DNA from 3 places in the Shinella sp. BE166 genome. Region 3 is predicted to be linked to each of the others. Evidence: riboswitches for the same ligand, from Rfam matches in the RefSeq annotation. Region 3 holds a riboswitch; each other region holds the start of a gene.
What was found. A riboswitch is a leader RNA that binds a small molecule or an ion and turns the genes downstream of it on or off. The one in region 3 is predicted to bind cobalamin.
Positions count from the first base shown of each region.

Region 1: another riboswitch for cobalamin. It lies ahead of bluB (5,6-dimethylbenzimidazole synthase); the one in region 3 lies ahead of J2Y63_RS16755 (CbtB domain-containing protein).
Region 2: another riboswitch for cobalamin. It lies ahead of fdhA (formaldehyde dehydrogenase, glutathione-independent); the one in region 3 lies ahead of J2Y63_RS16755 (CbtB domain-containing protein).

Region 1 covers NZ_JBPEHL010000006.1:218,232-224,338, reverse strand. The annotation lists gene J2Y63_RS17460 (ABC-F family ATP-binding cassette domain-containing protein) at 1-910, opposite strand, end outside; gene J2Y63_RS17455 (phytanoyl-CoA dioxygenase family protein) at 1,065-2,105, opposite strand; gene J2Y63_RS17450 (DUF2865 domain-containing protein) at 2,401-3,504, shown strand; gene bluB (5,6-dimethylbenzimidazole synthase) at 3,497-4,189, opposite strand; cobalamin riboswitch at 4,235-4,456, opposite strand; gene J2Y63_RS17440 (diguanylate cyclase domain-containing protein) at 4,518-6,029, opposite strand.
Region 2 covers NZ_JBPEHL010000002.1:515,902-522,008, forward strand. The annotation lists gene metE (5-methyltetrahydropteroyltriglutamate--homocysteine S-methyltransferase) at 1-2,003, shown strand, start outside; cobalamin riboswitch at 2,093-2,294, shown strand; gene fdhA (formaldehyde dehydrogenase, glutathione-independent) at 2,484-3,674, shown strand; gene J2Y63_RS06545 (DUF6925 family protein) at 3,741-4,820, shown strand; gene J2Y63_RS06550 (histidine phosphatase family protein) at 4,824-5,405, opposite strand; gene J2Y63_RS06555 (vitamin B12-dependent ribonucleotide reductase) at 5,507-6,107, opposite strand, start outside.
Region 3 covers NZ_JBPEHL010000006.1:78,049-84,155, reverse strand. The annotation lists gene cobN (cobaltochelatase subunit CobN) at 1-1,893, opposite strand, end outside; gene cobW (cobalamin biosynthesis protein CobW) at 2,158-3,207, opposite strand; gene cobU (bifunctional adenosylcobinamide kinase/adenosylcobinamide-phosphate guanylyltransferase) at 3,211-3,735, opposite strand; gene J2Y63_RS16760 (CbtA family protein) at 3,737-4,525, opposite strand; gene J2Y63_RS16755 (CbtB domain-containing protein) at 4,538-4,714, opposite strand; cobalamin riboswitch at 4,762-5,130, opposite strand; gene J2Y63_RS16750 (peptidoglycan-binding domain-containing protein) at 5,202-6,107, opposite strand, start outside.

The DNA of each region.
Region 1 (6,107 bases), 140 kb from region 3:
CCTGCCCCTGCCGGCTTTCGGCAAGCCGGGCGTTCGCGCCGCTGGTCAGTTCGCTGCGCTCCTTCATCGCGCCCAGCATGATGCGCGGGATGTCGCCCCTCGCCTTCTTGCGGCGTCCGGCGCTGTCCTTGCGCGCCTTGCGCTCGGCGATGGTCTGCATGGTGCGCGCCACCTCCGCGGCCTGCTTTTCCGCATCCGCAAGGTCGCGATGCGCGGCGGCGAGCTCCTGCGCCTTGCGGGCGCGATAGGCGCTCCAGTTGCCGCCGTACCTGTTAGCGCCAAGCGTGGTGAGTTCGACGATCCCGTCCATGGTTTCGAGCAGCTCGCGGTCGTGGCTGACGACGATCGCGCCGGCCCGCCAGCCGGCCAGCATGTCGATCACCGCCCGCCGCCCGTCGCGGTCGAGATTGTTCGTCGGTTCGTCGAGCAGCAGAAAATCCGGCTCCGCGAAGATAAGCGCGGCAAGTGCCGCCCGCGTGCGCTGCCCGCCGGAGAGCGACGCGAGCGGCGTGTCCGGCGCGGCCTCCAGCCCGACACGCGCCAGCGCCGCGCTGAGCCGCGTCTCCAGCGGCCAGTCGGCGTCGGCGAGTTCATGCGCCTCCGCCTCGCCGCGCTCGGCGCGGGCGAGCAGATCGAGCGCATCGACGATGCCGAACAGGCTGGCGATGGTCTCGTTGGCAAAGACCTGCACGCTCTGGCGCAACAGGCCTATCGTGCCGTCGACGGTGACGGTGCCGGCCTGTGGCACCAGATCGCCGGTGACGAGTTTCAGCAACGTCGTCTTGCCGACGCCATTGCGGCCGATCAGGCCGGCGCGCTCGGCGCCGAAGGTCAGGTCGAGATCGGAAAGAAGGGTGTGGCCGTCAGGCGTGGACCAGGTGATTTTGGAAAGCGTGATGGAATGCGGCATGGACGGAAAATTCCCCGAGGACAAAACGACGTCGATTTGTGGTCGGGTTGAAATCCATGGTGCACCATCCGGTCGGCATTGACGATGCCGGACATTTAGGGCCGGACCGGCCGCCTTGCAAGGGCAGCACGGCCGATCCGGCAATTCGTGAGGGTCAGGCCGAAGGCTGCTTCAGCCGCTTCGACCATTCATCGGCCTTGCCCTTGCCGGCATCCTTCCAGGGCGAGCCCTTGAGGCCGAGCTTGGCGCGAAAACCCATCGCATTGATGATCAGCCGGTTCATGCCGGACGCGATGAAGGGCAGCGAAGCGATGTGCAGGCCGGTGAACGGCAGGAACGGATTGCGGCGCAGCGATCCGTAGATCTCGATGCGCGTCGTCGTCTTGTAGCTCGGGCTGCGGGCATGGAAACCATGCGTATCGGCGACGATCAGCGTGTTGGCCTTGACCGTCATCTTGACCGGCTGGACATAACCCAGCGCCGAAAGCTCGTCCGGCATGATGCGCAGCGAGCCGCGGGCGGAGTATTTGTTCTCGATGGAATCGGCGTTCTCGCTGATGCGGCGCTCCCAGGCGAGGCGCTGCGGCGTCATCTCGTGCGAGCCCGGCACATAGGAGAACGGACCGTCTTCCTCGCCGACATCGCGCAGGAACAGCCAGGCCTTGGCGGTCGGCTGGAACGTATCGCTGTGCAGCGCTGTCTGCGGGTCCGTCGAGCCCTGCGTGACGACCGACGGCAGCGCCATCACCACCTGCACGACGAGCAGCGGCTGGCCGTCATGTGAGGAAACGTAGCGCAGCAGATTGGTCACGCGCGGATCGTTGCGCGCGGCCTTGAAGCCCGGCAGGCTTTCCAGATCGCTGTCGTCGATGATGGCGCGGCGGGTGACGGTCTCGCCCTGCAGCATGTCGTAACGCTCGAAATCGCGCTCGGCGATCTCGCGGGTGACAGCGGCAAAAACCTCGGGCGACAGAAAGTCTTCGATCTTCACGAAGCCGTTTTCGGCATATTGCCGGCGGTATTCCGGGGCAACGAGCTTTTCCAGCTTGGTGCGGCGCCAGGCCGCTATGCGCATGGCGAGCGAGACGCGCTTCTCGTGCAATCCCTTGCGGTTCAGCCATTTGCTGCCGATGACGGGATTGTCGGCGAAGGATTTTGCGCCGGATGCGAGCTGGAGCGCGTAGAATGGGCTCAACAAAACTGACGAAATCCGCATGTTCACCTGCCTGTGAAGGGCCGGTCTTCCGCCGAACGGCGGCTGCGCGGCGAAGGGCGCATAACCGGCTGTTGTATGTGCGCAGAGTGCTACACCAAGCCCCCGACGAGATCAATTGCGGGCAGCAGGCAAAAAGATGAATACGCAACTCATATTTTCCCGCGCGCATTAATCACAAATGCGGGAGCACGTTGCGCTTCCCTTCATGCAGCCTATGATAGGATATGCTTATGCGGCCGGATCGCGGCCCCGACAGTTTCACAGGATCGTCAATTTGAAAGGTTTGAGCCGCCTTCTGTTTGCCGTTGCGACCGGCTTACCGCTTCTGTTTTCAGGCGGCACGGCGGCAGCGGCGGTGTGCGAGCAGATCCAGGCGGAGCTTGCGAACCTGCCCAAGGTGGTGGTCGATACGGCGAGCGCGCGCAAATATGCCGGTGCCATCGCCCGCCAGAACATCCAGCTTCGCAAGGCCAAGAGCGACCAGCGCCGGCTCGGCTGCTCGGGCGGCAGCATCATCGTCGTCGGCGGCGCCAATGCGGCGGCCTGCGACACGCTCTCGACGGTCATCGGCAAGATGGAGCGCAACCTCGACATCCTTGACAAGAAGCGCCGCGAATTTGCCGGCGGCACCTCGTCGCAGGGCAAGCGCACCCGCCTGACCGCGCTGCTCGCAAGCAACGGCTGCAATGACGAAGCGAAGGTGGTGCCGATTGCGGCGACCGAAACGCTGCGCACGCTCGATGAAAAACGCACGCTCCCGCTCGGCACCACGCCGGAGGGCAGCGAGCGCCTGCAACTGCGCTCGCTCGGCGGCGGCTCCGGCCATGGCAACCTGCGCACCGTCTGCGTGCGCACCTGCGACGGCGGCTTCTTCCCGATCTCGTCGGGCGCAACCCCGCTCGATTTCCGCCGCGACCAGCAGGTTTGCGCGATGATGTGCCCCGAGACGCAGACCGAACTGTTCTACCAGTCGATGACGAACGGCCAGGAGACGGACCAGATGACCTCAACGGTCACCGGCCGGCCCTATTACGAAATGCCGAACGCCTTCTCCTATCGCACGCGCGACCTCTCCAAGCCCGGCGCCTGCGGCTGCAACCTCTCGGCCTATTACCAAGAGATGATCAAGCGCGAGAAGGCGCTGAAGGGCAACGAGACAGCGAACACCGGCAGGGATAGCGACGAGCAAGGCGGCTCGATCACCACCATCCACACGCTGCCGAAGAAGGACGAGACGCCGGCCAAGCTGCCGGTGAAGGTCGAGGAACGCGACTACGACCCGGCGAAGAGCAAGGTGCGCACGGTCGGTCCGGTTTTCCTGCCGGCCAACGAATCCGCCATCGACCTCGGCCGCCCGGCCGATGCCGGCGTCAACTGACGCCCGCGTCCGGCCAGCGCTCCTCAAACACCAGGTCCTCCAGCGGCAGGCGCTGCCGCCATCCCTTCACCGCAAGCTCCGGCTCGGCATAGAGGCGGTCGACCAGGCCGACGCAGAGCCAGGCGACGATCTCGACATGGTCTGGAATGCCGAGGATGTTTCGGATGTCGCTGTCGTGGAAGATGCTGACCCAGCCGACGCCCACCCCTTCCGCCCGCGCCGCAAGCCAGAGGTTCTGCACCGCACAGACCGTGGAATAGACATCCATGCGCGGATTGTGCGTGCGCCCCAGAACGACGGTCCCGCCGCGCGTCGGGTCGCAGGTGACGCAGATCGACAGCGGCGCCTTCAGGATGCCTTCGAGTTTCAACGCACGATACTGCGTCTGGCGGTCGCCGTCGAACATCGCCGCCGCTTCCGCATTCGCCTTCAGGAAGGCGGCATGCACCGCGCGCCGGGTCGCCTCGCTGCGCACCAGCAGAAAATTCCACGGCTGCATGAAGCCGACCGAGGGCGCGCTGTGGGCGGCGTGCAGCAGGCGGCCCACGAGATCGTTCGGCAAGGGATCGGGCAGAAACTGGTCGCGCACGTCGCGGCGCGTTTCGATGGCATGGTAGACGGCGGCCTTGTCCTCGCTGGAAAAGGCGCCCGCCCCGACCAGACGGTCGCACGGTTCGGCTCGCATCGTCATCTCCCCAACAATGCGCACAACCTTCCGCCGTCCGCGCGGTTCGGTCAATCTTGCCAGGCCGGTCTTCTGACTTCGGGTCACGCGCCCCGCACCTGCCTTCCCGGTTGAACAACCAGTGGCAAAAGCCTGAATCGATTCAAGCTTTTACGGTGCGAACCATCCCCGTCACAGCGCTGGGCACGTTCCGGACTTGAGGCTCTCGCCCGCACCGGATTCCCGATTCTCCTGCGAAACGCAGGCACCTGACGGAAACGATATGCGCATGGCTTGGCGGCGCGATCAAGCCTGCCCGCGCCGCGCACCGGCCTGTCAGCGCCCTATATCAGGCCGCGCGCGCCTCGCCGGCCTCGATAATCATCTCCTGGCCGACATGATCCGCATGGACGGCGCGGTTTCGGCCGGCGTTCTTGGCGGCGTAGAGCGCAGCATCCGCCATCACCATCACGTCATGCACGGAGCCGCCGTGCTGCGGGAACTGCGCGATCCCGGCGCTGCCGCCGATGACCAGCAACTGGCCGTCATAGGCGATCGGCACCTGCGTATCGCGCACGAGGCTGCCGGCAAGCTCCAGCAGAGCCTCGTGGCTTCGCTCGCCGGTGAGGAGCACGGAGAATTCGTCGCCGCCGAGGCGGGCGACACAGCCCTGCTTGCCGATACGATCGGAAAACCGCCGGGCGACGGCCTGGAGCACGGCGTCACCGGCCGCATGGCCATGCCGGTCGTTGACCGCCTTGAACTTGTCGAGGTCGAGCGCGAGAATGGCGAAGGGCTTGGTCTCGCCCCTGCGGATGGCGCGGCGCACCTCCTCGTCGAAGCCGCTGCGGTTCTTCAGCCCCGTCAGCGTGTCATGCCGCGCGAGGAAGGCGTTTTTCGCCTCGCTGCGCTGGAGCGCCTTGATGAGGGCAGAGAAGCGCAGCGTGACGAAGAGCATGACGCCGGCGAAGACCAGCACGAACATCGCGATCTGCGGCAGCGCCGAGCGCCAGACGAAGGAGCCCGGCATATTCGGCCGCCAGGAGGCGACCATGGGATTGTAGGCATCGGCGCCGACCGGCGTCATTACCAGCCCCGGCTCCTGCGTCACGATGGGGGTAAAGCCGAGATCGTGCACGCCGAGTCGTCGCTCGGTGTTCGCCAGCATCTTTTTCGAGACCGGCTTGACGGTGATGAGCAGTGTCGGCTCCAGCCGGTGGGCCGGGATATAGAGCGACTTCGGAACGACGGCCTGCACGACGACGATGCTCATGACGCGGTCGATGAGGCGCATGCCGGTGACATGGATTTCCGGCAGCGCCGGGGTCAGGAGGTCGGGATCCTCCTTCGCGCGCGCCACCTGCCAGCCGCCGCGGTCCGGCGAGAGCGCCTCACGATACTTGCGCTCGGCCTTGTGGGTGAGATCGCTCACCCAATGCAGCTTTTCGCGCGCCTTGCTCTCGGAAACCTTTTCCCCGCGATAAACGCCGAGCACCTTTTCGCCGTCCGGCGAAGCGAAGATCATCCAGGAGAAACCGAAGTCGGACCACATCCAGTCACGCAGCTGGTCCCGCACGAAGGCGTCGCCCGGCATGCCATCGGCCAGTTCGTTGAAGCTCTTGTCCCAGAAGGAAAGCTGGCTCTGGTACTGCACGACCTGGTCGATCTGGTGGCCGAACTCGTTGCGCACCAGCGTGCGCTCGGTCTCGGCAACGAAACTGTCGGCCCGCTCGATCGCGTAATCGAGCACGAGGTAATTGGCGGCGCCGAACAGCAGCACGATCATCACGGCCGCCGTCCGGATCACCAAACCAACACCGCGTCGCCGTGTCGCGCGGCTTTCTTCCGCTTTGCTCGTCATCTCTGCCCCTGCCTGTCCCCCGCCCGGTTTTCCGGACATTGTTGAACAAAGGCTACAGGCAAGACGGCAAAAATCGCT
Region 2 (6,107 bases), on a different contig from region 3:
CTGCCGATTGCGGCCATGCGCATCACGGCCACGGCGTTCCCGCGCTCGAAATGACCAAATGGTTCGACACGAATTATCACTACATGGTGCCTGAGGTCTCGGAGGATCAGGTGTTCCGCCTCACCACGCAGAAGCCGGTCGCCCACTTCCTGGAGGCCAAGGCGCTCGGCATCCACACGCGCCCGGTCATGCTCGGCCCGGTGACCTTCCTCAAGCTCGCGAAGGCGCGTCCGTCCACCTTCAAGCCGCTCGACCTCCTGGCAAAGCTGCTGCCGGTCTATGAGGAACTGTTCCGCCGTTTGGGCGAGGCAGGCGCGGACTGGGTTCAGGTCGACGAGCCGATCCTTTCGCTCGACCTCACCGAGGGCGAGCGCCATGCCTTCAAACTCGCCTATGAAGGCTTCGCCAAGGCGGCACCCGGCCTGAAGCTGATGCTCACGACCTATTTTGGCGCGCTCGCGGATAATCTTTCGGCTGTTGCCGCCCTGCCGGTCGCCGGCCTCCATGTCGATCTTGCGCGCGCGCCGGACCAGCTCGACGCGGTCGTGCAGACCGTGCGTGCGGACCAGGTCCTGTCGCTCGGCGTGATCGACGGGCGCAACATCTGGCGGGCGGACCTCGCGTCCATCCTCGACCGAATGGCCCCGGTCGTTTCCGCCCGCGGCGCCGATGCGGTCGAAATCGCCGCCGCGTGCTCACTGCTGCATGTGCCGATCGACCTCGATCTCGAAACGGCGCTCGACTCCGACCTCAAGACCTGGCTTGCCTTCGCGACGCAGAAGCTTGGCGAGCTTGCGACGCTCGGCAAGGGCCTTGCACAGGGCAAGGATGCCGCTCGACAAACCCTGGACGACGCTTCGCGGGCCATCGCCGCCCGCGCCGCATCGCCGAAGGTGACCGACCCGCTGGTGCAGGGCCGCATTGCCGGCATCGACGCGGGCATGAAGACGCGCGCGAGCGCCTTCGAAACGCGCCGCCGGATCCAGTCGGCGGCGATCAGGCTGCCGCTGTTCCCGACGACGACGATCGGCTCGTTCCCGCAGACGAGCGACGTTCGCAAGGCGCGCTCCGCCCATGCCAAGGGAATGTTGAGCTACGCGGACTACGAAACCTTCCTGCAGAAGGAAACAGAAACCGCCATCCGCTGGCAGGAGGAGATCGGCCTCGACGTGCTCGTGCACGGCGAATTCGAGCGCAACGACATGGTGCAATATTTCGGCGAGCAATTATCCGGATTCGCTTTCACGCAGCATGCCTGGGTGCAGAGCTACGGCTCGCGCTACGTCCGCCCGCCGATCATCTTCGGCGACGTCTCGCGGCCGAACCCGATGACGGTGCGCTGGTGGCAATATTCGCAGTCCCTCACCGACAAGCCGGTGAAGGGCATGCTGACCGGCCCGGTGACGATCCTCAACTGGTCCTTCGTGCGCGACGATATCGCCCGTAGCGCGACATGCCGACAGATCGCCCTTGCCATCCGCGACGAGGTCGTCGATCTCGAAAAGGCCGGCGCGAAACTGATCCAGATCGACGAGGCAGCCCTTCGCGAAGGCCTGCCGCTCCGCCACAAGGACTGGCAGCACTATCTCGACTGGGCCGTCGAATCCTTCCGCCTTTGCGCAAGCGGCGTGGCGGATGGCACCCAGATCCACACCCACATGTGCTATTCGGAGTTCAACGACATCATCTCCGCGATCGCCGCCATGGATGCCGATGTCATCTCCATCGAGACGTCGCGCTCGAAGATGGAACTGCTCGATGCCTTCCGGAACTTTGAATATCCGAACGAGATCGGCCCCGGCGTCTACGACATCCACTCGCCGCGGGTGCCGGAGGTGAAAGAGATGACCGATCTCTTGTCGCTCGCCCGCGAGCGCCTTCAGGATCGCCAGATTTGGATCAATCCCGATTGCGGCCTGAAGACCCGGAAATGGGAGGAGGTCAAGCCAGCCCTCGTCAACATGGTGGCAGCCGCCGCCGAACTGCGACGGGCGGCGCAGTAACAACGCGTGGCCCGGCCGCAAGGCCGGGCCGTGTCGTTGCTTCTATCGAGGATGTCGTATTCCCGAAGGTCATTTCGTCCTGCGCGTGGTTTGTTGGGCCTGTTCAGGGTGCCATTCCGGCGTTGTCGGGATGGATAATTGGGAAGCCGGTCTAAAACCGGCGCTGCCCCCGCAACGGTAGCGGAACCAAAATCTCGGCAAATGCCACTGGCCAGCAGGCTGGGAAGGCGCCGAGAGTGTCCGGAAGGACGGTTCTGGAGCCCGGAAACCAGCCTTGAACCCAAGACTCGACCGATTGCGGTGGGCGATCGAGAGGCGAATAGGCGTCTCGTTCGGGCCGCCCTGTTCCTCCTCTTTTCCATCCTTTCGTCGAAAGACACGGTCCGCATTCGCCCATTGGCGATGCGCGTCGGCGTTCCGACCAGATCCTGCCCGCGCATCTGCGGGCCGGAACGGCGTTCAACTGAGGAGGAGACGGATATGAGCAGGAACAGAGGCGTCGTCTACATGCGCCCCGGCAAGGTGGAAGTGCGCGACATCGACGACCCGAAGCTGGAGGCGCCGGATGGCCGGCGCATCGAGCACGGCGTGATACTCAAGGTGATTTCCACCAATATCTGCGGCTCCGACCAGCACATGGTGCGCGGCCGCACCACGGCCATGCCCGGCCTCGTGCTGGGCCACGAGATCACCGGCGAGGTCATCGAGAAGGGCATCGACGTGGAGATGCTGCAGGTCGGCGATATCGTGTCCGTGCCGTTTAATGTGGCCTGCGGGCGCTGCCGCTGCTGCAAGTCGCAGGATACCGGCGTCTGCCTGACGGTGAACCCGTCGCGCGCCGGCGGCGCCTATGGCTATGTCGACATGGGCGGCTGGATCGGCGGCCAGGCGCGCTACGTCACCATCCCCTATGCGGATTTCAACCTCCTGAAATTCCCCGACCGCGACAAGGCGATGGCGAAGATCCGCGACCTCACCATGCTGTCCGATATCCTGCCGACGGGCTTCCACGGTGCGGTGCGCGCGGGCGTCGGCGTCGGCTCCACGGTCTACGTGGCGGGCGCCGGCCCGGTCGGCTTGGCCGCGGCCGCCTCCGCGCGCATCCTCGGTGCTGCGGTCGTGATGATCGGTGATTTCAACAAGGATCGCCTGGCGCATGCCGCAAGGGTCGGCTTCGAGCCGATCGACCTTTCCAAGAGCGATCGGCTGGGCGACATGATCGCCGAAGTGGTCGGCACCGACGAGGTCGACAGCGCCATCGACGCGGTGGGTTTCGAGGCGCGCGGCCATGCGGGCGGCGAGCAGCCGGCCATCGTACTCAACCAGATGATGGAGATCACCCGCGCTGCGGGCTCCATCGGCATTCCCGGCCTCTATGTCACCGAGGATCCCGGCGCGGTCGATAGTGCTGCAAAGGTCGGCAGCCTGTCGCTGCGCTTCGGCCTCGGCTGGGCCAAGGCGCAGTCCTTCCACACCGGCCAGACGCCCGTGCTGAAGTACAACCGGCAGCTCATGCAGGCGATCCTGCACGACCGGCTGCCGATCGCCGACATCGTCAACGCGAAGATCATTGCGCTCGACGATGCCGTGCAGGGCTACGAGAGTTTCGACCAGGGAGCGGCCACGAAATTCGTGCTCGACCCGCATGGGGACCTGTTGAAGGCCGCCTGACGGCCGGGTGCGCCGGCGGGTGTTTCCGCCGGCGCACGCAAATCACGGATGAAGGATGAAACGACCATGGCGGATCTCCGGGATGTCTTGATAGACCACCTCGTCGACGCGAGGGCAGGGTGGAGCATGGGCTCCTTCGGCGCCGTCGCCGAGTTCCACCAGGATTGGGGCGAATATCTGGAGGCCGACGCGCCGACGATGTTCGTGCGCGCGACATCGCGCGGCGCCATGCGGCTGAACGCCGACATGGTCGAGCAGGTCGTTCCGGTCGCCTATGAGACGCTCAGCGCGAAGCCGCAGCGATGGAGCCACGGCGTGGCGCTCTGCCTGCCCGAAAGGGATTCGGCGATGGAGGGGCGCAAGGTCCTGACGGAGCTCGGGGCCGACGCGGAGGCGGTGCGTCCCACGGACAGGAAAGCGGTGCTGTTCGATATCGGGCTGGCGCTGCCGCAATGCGACTTCTGCATCCGCACGGCAGACACGGACCTGATCACCCTTCTGCGCGCCCATGCCGGGCGCAGCCTCTTCGATCCCGGAAATCCGGTGAGCGCCGCCCTCATGACGGCCCATCCTCATCGGGTCGCACTGACCCGGATCGGCCGCATCGAGGTTTTCCAGAAGATCGGCGGGCCGGAGACCGGCGGCGTCTCGCCCGCCGGGCCGCACACGCACCTGCTGCCGCATTTGCTGCGGTCGGGCCGCACCCATTCGGCCAACACGCCGATCCCGAAATATCACGTCCCGCTCGGTTATCTGCACCCGGCCAATCCCGTGATGGATACGCTCGGCCGCGACCTGAAATTCGACATCGACGCCCATGCCCGCTTCCAGGCGCTGTTCGAGCGCTTCGCCCGCCCGGACCTGCCGCTCCTGCGCAAGGCGGTGCTGGACGGGCTGGCAAGGCGGATGGAGCCCGATGACTTCCCCGCCCAGTCCGACCGTTTCAGCCGCGCGACGGTGCGCATAACGCTGCGCCAGCAATATCGGCTCGCCGAGCGGTTCGGAAGCCGCACCTATCTTAGCCTGGTGTCGCAATGGCGGGAGGTTCTGGACCGTGTGTCGGACGGAGCCGAGACGGACGCGGATATACCGGGCCACGCCGCTGCCGAATGGCAGGATCCCGCGACCCTGGCCGCAGCGGGCTGACGGCTACGCCGCCGATCCGAAGTGCCGCAAGGCCCAGCGCCGGCCATCGCTCGTCAGCGAGAGCGAACCGAGCGGCTCGACATCGACACGCCAGACCGACGTCAGCGGTGCGCCGAGAACATGGGCGAGAACGATCTTCAGCACGATGCCATGCGTGACGGCGAGCCGGCGTCCTCCGGTCCCATGCAACCCATCCAGCCAGGCGGCCACACGCTCGCGCACCTGCTCGAAGCTTTCGCCGCCATGCGGCGCCGCCGACGGGTCCGCCATCCAGCGCTGGAGATCGTCGGCCGCGACATCGGCCACCGCCAACCCGTTCCACCGCCCATAATCGACATCCCGCAGCGCCTCACAAAGCGTCGGCTTCGATGAGAAGGCCACGGCCGTCTCGGCGGCGCTGGCCTCGGGGGCATGCAACACGTCTTCGAAGGTGGGAAGGGCACACGCGAGCTGTGTTGCGCGTTCAAGCTCTTTGGCAAGGATTGGCTCGTCGGAGAAAAAACGCGGCTGCTGATTTGACGCGGTCGCGCCGCGGCTGAGCAGGGTCAGGCGGGTCGCCCGGATGCGGTTTGTTTTTCCGCTCACGTCTTGCACGGCTTGCCTGTCGTCGTGGAGTTTATGCTTTGTTCCGAAAACCCCTTCCGGGCAGTTGCCTGCCCGGAAGGAAATGTCATGGGATGCTGTGATCAGCTGCAGCCGCTGGTGGCGCCGCAGGTGTCGCACTTTTCGCAGGTGCCGTTGCGCACCATCGTGAAGTTCTGGCACTCGGAGCACATGTTGCCGGTGTAGCCCTGGGCGATCGAGCGCATGCGGCGTTCGGCTTCGAGCTTCTTGGCGTCGGCCTTGGCGCTGGCGGCTTCGGCGGCGGCCTTGTCGGAGAAGAGGGCGGTGACGCTCTCGACTGCGCCGTCCGCGGCCTCCTCGGCGACCTCGTCCGCGACTTCGGCGGCACGCTCCTCGTAATCGCGCTTGAAGGCGACGATTTCCGAGGTGGAGATGGCGACGGCCGGCTCCAGCTTGCGCGCGGCATTGCCGGCAAACGAGGTGACGTTGCTGCCGGACGATGCCTTGGCGGGGGCTGCGGTTGCCGCACCCTTAGGTTCGCCGAGCGCCCGCTCGCCGGCCTGGCCGCCCTGGACGAGCGTCGGCTTGTGGCCTCGGGTCCAGCCGGTGGAGATCAGGTTGGTCTTGCCTTCCTGGATGCCCTTGCCGAGTGCCGTGTTGGAGAAGTCCGACGTATCGACATGGGCGAGGTCGTGGCGGCCGAGATAGGAGACGGCGAGTTCG
Region 3 (6,107 bases):
CGCTTCCAGGTCCTTCAGCGGACCATAGGTCTCCGCGCGGGTCAGCGGCGGCGTCAAGTGGTCGATGATGACGGCGGCAGAACGGCGCTTGGCCTGCGTACCCTCACCCGGATCGTTGACGATGAAGGGATAGAGATGCGGCACGGGACCGAGCACCGCTTCCGGATAGCAGCTCTCCGACAGCGCCAGCGCCTTGCCCGGCAGCCATTCGAGATTGCCATGTTTGCCCATGTGTACGATGGCGTGTGCACCATAGTGCTGGCGGAGGAACGCGTAGAAGGCGAGATAACCATGCGACGGGACGAGGTCCGGCGAATGATACGTGTCCTTCGGATCGATATTGTAGCCGCGCGCCGGCTGGATGCCGACCAGCGTCTCGCCGAAGCGGGCAAGCGGCAGGGCGAAGACGTCGCCGGTGACGAAGGGATCGTCTTCCGGCAGGCCCCAGCGGTCCGTCATCTCGGCTTGAATCTGCGCGGGAAGAGCGGCGAAGAACGCCTTGTATTGATTCAACGAAAGCGTTTCGCGGATTTCCCGGCCGTCGCTTGCCGCATTCGTCGGGCCGGCCATCAGGTGTGCGATCAGCGCGTCGCCATCGGCCGGCAGGTCGGCGATCGCATAACCCTCCGCCGCCATGGCGCGCAGCACTTCCATCGTGCCGGCGGGCGTATCGAGGCCGACGCCGTTGCCGAGGCGGCCGTCGCGGTTCGGATAGTTCGCCATAACGATGGCGATGCGCCGTTCAGCCGGTTTTGCGCGCCGCAGCCGCGCCCAGCCGGCGGCAAGCCGCGCAACGAAACGGATGCGATCCTCCACCGGATCAAGACTGACAATATTCGTTTCGACACGCTCGTCATAGCGCGCCGCCGCCTTGAAGGAGACGGCGCGGCTGAGCACGCGACCATCCACCTCCGGCAGTGAGACGTTCATGCCGAGATCGCGGGCCGTCAGGCCCTGCCCCGACGCCTCCCAGGCCGCCCGTGACGACCCGGAGAAAATGGCTTGCAGCACCGGCGCGCCGGTCTCGTCGAGCACCGTCGGCTTGCGCCCGGCGCCCGGCGCGGAGACGGCAAAACTCGTGGCATTCAGCACGACCTCCGGCTGGATTGCCGCGAAGGCCGCCCGCACCGTCTCGATGGAGGCCGGCTCCTTGAGGCTGGAGACGAAGAGCGGCAAGGCGCGCACGCCTTCGGCCGCCAGTGCTTCGATCAACATTTCAACGGGACGTGTCTCGCCGCTCTGGACATAGGCGCGGTAGAAGGAGATTGCAGCGGTCGGGGGTTCGAGTCCTGGTGGGACCACCATGGGAGCCGATACTCTCCGCCATTCATCGATATCAACGACACCCCGCCCCGGCCACCAGATGCCGGCCTTCTCCAGCGGCGTCGCGGCGTCGGGCTTCTCGCCGCCGAAGACCAGCGCATCGGCATAGGCGAGGAAGCGCTCGGCATTGTCCGCCCCGCCCTCGTTCAGATAGGCCCAGAGATGTTGGCGGTCCGCATCATCGATGCGGTTGAACGGTAAGATGCCTTCGTCCGGCCGATCGTCGCCGGGCAGTGCAACGAGCGTGATGCCATTGGCCACCGCCGTCGCCAGCAGGGCTTCCAGCACGTAGCGGAAATAGCTGGCACCGCCGAGGGCACGGATAACGATGAGCTTGGCGTGGCGCGCGGTGCGATCGATATAGGTATCGACCGACATCGGATGCGAGAGCGTCGCGAGGCTGGCAAGGCGCAGCCGCGCTTGCGTATTCCGCCCGCGATGGGCGGCGGCGATGGCAGCGAGTTCGGTATCGGCGGCGGAGAGGAAGAGGATGTCGCCCGGCGTCTGGCCGAGGTCGATCGCCTCTTTGCCGTCGGCGATGGTTCCCTTCTGGGCTAGCAGGAGGTGCATGCGGCGCCCCCCGATTGCCGGCGTGCAGTGGCGTTGGGTCCTCGGGTCAAGCCCGAGGATGACGGAGGGTGTCGAGACGACGTGCCCGAATGGAGACGTCTCTTCCGCAAGCACAGGGAACCATCCCTTGGAAGACGAACCCCACGATTGGCCGACAGCCTCCCCTCCCCACCGTCATCCTCGGGCTTGACCCGAGGATTCACCGCCGCGGCAAACCGCGCCCGAAGCGCCGAAGAGAGGGACTGCTGCATCCTCATGCCGAAATCACACCGCCGCGGCGATGGCCGCGCGCACGGCCGCTTCGTCCATGTCGTGCAGGCCGATGACGACGAAGCGGGTGCCGCGGTTTTCGCCCGGCGTCCAGGCGCGTTCGAAATAGCTGTCGATGCGGCTGCCGACGGCCTGGACAAGCAGGCGCAGCGGCTTGCCGGGCACATCGGCAAAACCCTTGAGGCGCAGCACGTCGTGTTCGGCGATCACGCCCTTGAGGCGCTCGATGAAGACGGCCGGGTCGGCAATGGCACCGAGTTCCACGACAAAACTGTCGAACTCGTCGTGGTCGTGCTCCTCGCCGTTCTCATGCTCCAGTTCATGGTGCGACTTGCGGTTGGCGATGTCGTCTTCCGTGCCGATGCCGAGGCCGAGCAGCACGGCGGCGGCGACTTCACCGTTCTTCGCCTCGATCATCGTGGGCTTGCGAACCGTGCGGGAGGCGACTTCGTCGCGCACGATCTGGAGGCCGGCGGCGTCGATCAGGTCCGTCTTGTTGAGAATGATGAGGTCGGCGGCCGTGAGCTGATCCTCGAACAGTTCTTCGAGCGGGCTTTCGTGGTCGAGGTTGTCGTCCTCGACGCGCAAAGCATCCACCTTGTCATGATCGTCGGCAAAGCGCCCGGCGGCGACGGCGGCGCTGTCCACCACGGTGATGACACCGTCGACCGTCACCTGCGTCTTGATTTCCGGCCAGTTGAAGGCGGCGACGAGCGGCTGCGGCAAAGCGAGGCCGGAGGTCTCGATGACGATGTGGTCCGGGCGGTTTTCGCGCTCCAGCAGCTTCGACATGGTGGGGATGAAATCGTCCGCGACGGTGCAGCAGATACAGCCGTTGGTGAGTTCGATGATATCGTCCTCGGTGCAGGCTTCCGCACCGCAACCCTTCAGCACGTCGCCGTCCACGCCGAGATCGCCGAACTCGTTGATGATGAGCGCGATGCGTTTTCCGCCGGCGTTCTGCAGCAGGTTGCGGATCAGCGTCGTCTTGCCCGCGCCGAGGAAGCCGGTGATGACGGTGGCGGGGATTTTCTGTTGCAGCATGACTCAACCCTTCATTTTCAGCGGCAATCCGGCCGCGACGAAATAGACTTCTGGCACGAGGGCGGCCACTTGCTGGTGGAGCCGCCCGGCATGGTCGCGGAATTCGCGCGCCATGCGGTTTTCCGGCACGATGCCGAGGCCGACCTCGTTGGAAACGAAGACCAGCCGGCCCGGCGCGCCGTCGATCGCTTCCGCGAGGCCGGCAAATTCCGCGGCCATGTCGCGTTCCTCCAGCATCAGGTTGGTGACCCAGAGCGTCAGGCAATCGACGAGTATCGCCCGGTCCGCTCGTGCCAAACCCCTGATACGGGCGGCGAGCGCAAGCGGCTCCTCATGGGTTTGCCAGCCGTCGCCGCGATCCTCGCGGTGTTTGGCGATGCGCTGGCGCATCTCATCGTCCCATGCGCGGCCGGTGGCGATGTAATGACGCGAAAGGCCGGTCTCGGCGACCAGCCTTTCGGCAAAAGCGGATTTTCCGGAACGCGCACCGCCCAGAACCAGGACGGCTCCGGGCGATGTCTGTGCCATATCAGGCGGCCTTGGCGATCTTCTCGTTGGCAAAACCCAGCGAGAGGCCGAGCACGATCCAGAAGAACAGCGTCGTGGCCAGCGCCGCGACGGCGAACTCCGCGCCGAGAACGGCCGGAACATTGCTGGAAATGTCGCCCGGCTGCGGCGCGCCGTAGACCTGCGGCGCCGCAATCAGCACGATGCCGGCGATCTTGGCGACGATGCCGTCCTTGAGGAAGAGCAGGTAAAGCCCCGCCGCCGAAAGCACGATGGTCGCAACCCACCAGACCTGGCGGTCGCCGAGATCGGCGGCCGGGAAGCCCGGAAGTTCCGGCGGCAGGCCGATGGCCGGCAGCATGTGCACGGCAAGCCAGCCGGCTGCACCCCACAGCGCACCGTTCGCCACCGTGATCGGATGGCCGGAAACGAGGCTGAAGCCGGCGAGCAGCAGGGCAAAGCCCGAGCCGGTCACGAGGTTTGCCAGCAGCGTGCCGGAGAACCGGCTCATGCCGAACATGATGCCGCCCTCTTCGTGCTCTTCGCCCTCATGGGCGTAGGCGACGGAGATCGGCGAGAAGGACGAAGCCACATCCAGAAGGACGTCGCCGAGCGACGAATGCTCCTGCGTCTGGGTGGCGCCATCGGTGGAGGGCGTGGTGCCTTCGGTGGCCGGCGCGGTTTCGCCGCCGCCCTCGAATTCCTCCGCATGGAGAATGAGCGGCACGACTCGCGCCTCCTGGGCGGCTGTCATGAGCACGCCGGAGAACAGCCCGGCCACCAGGGCGGCCAGGAGATAACGAACGATCATGTCAAAAACTCCTTAGTGGCAGGGAAAGCCGTAGGAGTGACGGGTGTCGTGCGCCGTGTCGTGCAGCACGGCCGAATTCGCGAGGCCCGCGCCGAACACCAAGAAAGCGCCGATCAGAAGCGCGAAAACGCCGGCAACAAGGCGGTCGTTTGCGGAAAGGGTAACAGAAGACGTTGAAGAAACAGCCATGACAACCTCCGTGCAGGCGTTGGGGAAGCCCCTCCCCAGGTCGGGCGAAATGCCCTCATCGGCTGGCAGGTCTCCTGGCTCGCGGCGTCCGGCGTTTTTCAACGCCTGCGGAACATTCTCACCTTCCCGGGCAAAAGCATCGCAAAAGGGTGGACGATTCGTAGACAGAGAGGCGTCCGGCCCCGGCTTATCGCGATGCCACCCAGTGGCTTTTCCGGCTGGTTTCCCCGGCACGGCCTGAAGCACCATTGCTTCCTCCCGCACGCAGATCCTGCCCTCCAGATGAACGTCCCTCGCCACTCTACAGTCGCGGGGTCGGCCGTGATTGCAGCGCCCTATTTGGGTCCGCCGCGTCACATTCCCATTTACTCCCCGATCCGTTTCCGGACCCGGGAACCATCCAATAATCCGGATGATTATGCTTCCGCATCGCGCAAGTCAATCGATCGGCAGCGGCATCGCCTGTGCTGAAACCGCCGTCGCCCGCTCAATAGCCCGGAATGATCACCAGACCGCCGCCATCGTTGTAGTAGCTGTCGCCGCGGTATTCGCGCTCTTCATAGTACCCGTCGACCGGGCCTTCGAGCACGTCATAGTCCTGCTGGTAGCGGCGTTGGCGGTTCTGGCGAGCCTCGGCATATTGCGCGGCCTGCCGCAGCGCGCGGTATTGCGGACGCGACAGGTAGCCATCGGCGCGATAGCCGGAAGAACCCTGCCAGGCGGCGATCGCCGAGCGGGTGCGCGGGCCGAAGACGCCGTCGACGCCGTAGGTATTGTAGCCGAGCGCGCTCAGGAAACGCTGGGCCTGCACGCGAATCGACCGGTCCATATAGGCCTCGCGGGGATCGACGATCGGCCGCTCCTCGATGGCCTGGCGCTCGGTGTCGATAATGGCCGTCTCGGTTTCCTGTTTCGGCGTCACGGCCTCCTCGCGCTTGGTATCGGCAAGAGCTGCGAGCCGTTCGCGGGCATCCCCAACGAAACGACCATTCGGATATTCGTCGAGATAGGCCTGGAACGATTCCTGCGTGCCGCCGAGCACGGCCTTCTCGAAGGTCTCTTCCTCGCGCTTCTTCGCGTCGTCGGCGCGCTCGATGGCGAGGCCGCGGTCCTTGCGCTCGGCGTCCTTTGTCTCGGTTTCGCGGGTGGCGGTCGCGGCTTCGCCGGTGTCGGCCCCCTCGGCTTCGGCATTGTCGGTGTCCGCCTGCTTTGCGGCTTCAGCAGCCTCTTCGGCGCGTTTTTCAGCCTCTTCGGCAAGGCGGGCGGCTTCCGCAGCCTTGGCCTCGGCATCCGCCGCAGCGCGTGCCGCTTCGGCCTTCAGCTTCTCCACTTCCGCGGCCTTTTCTTCCGCAAGCTTGCGCGCGGCGGCGGCCTCTTCCTGGATGCGGGCCTT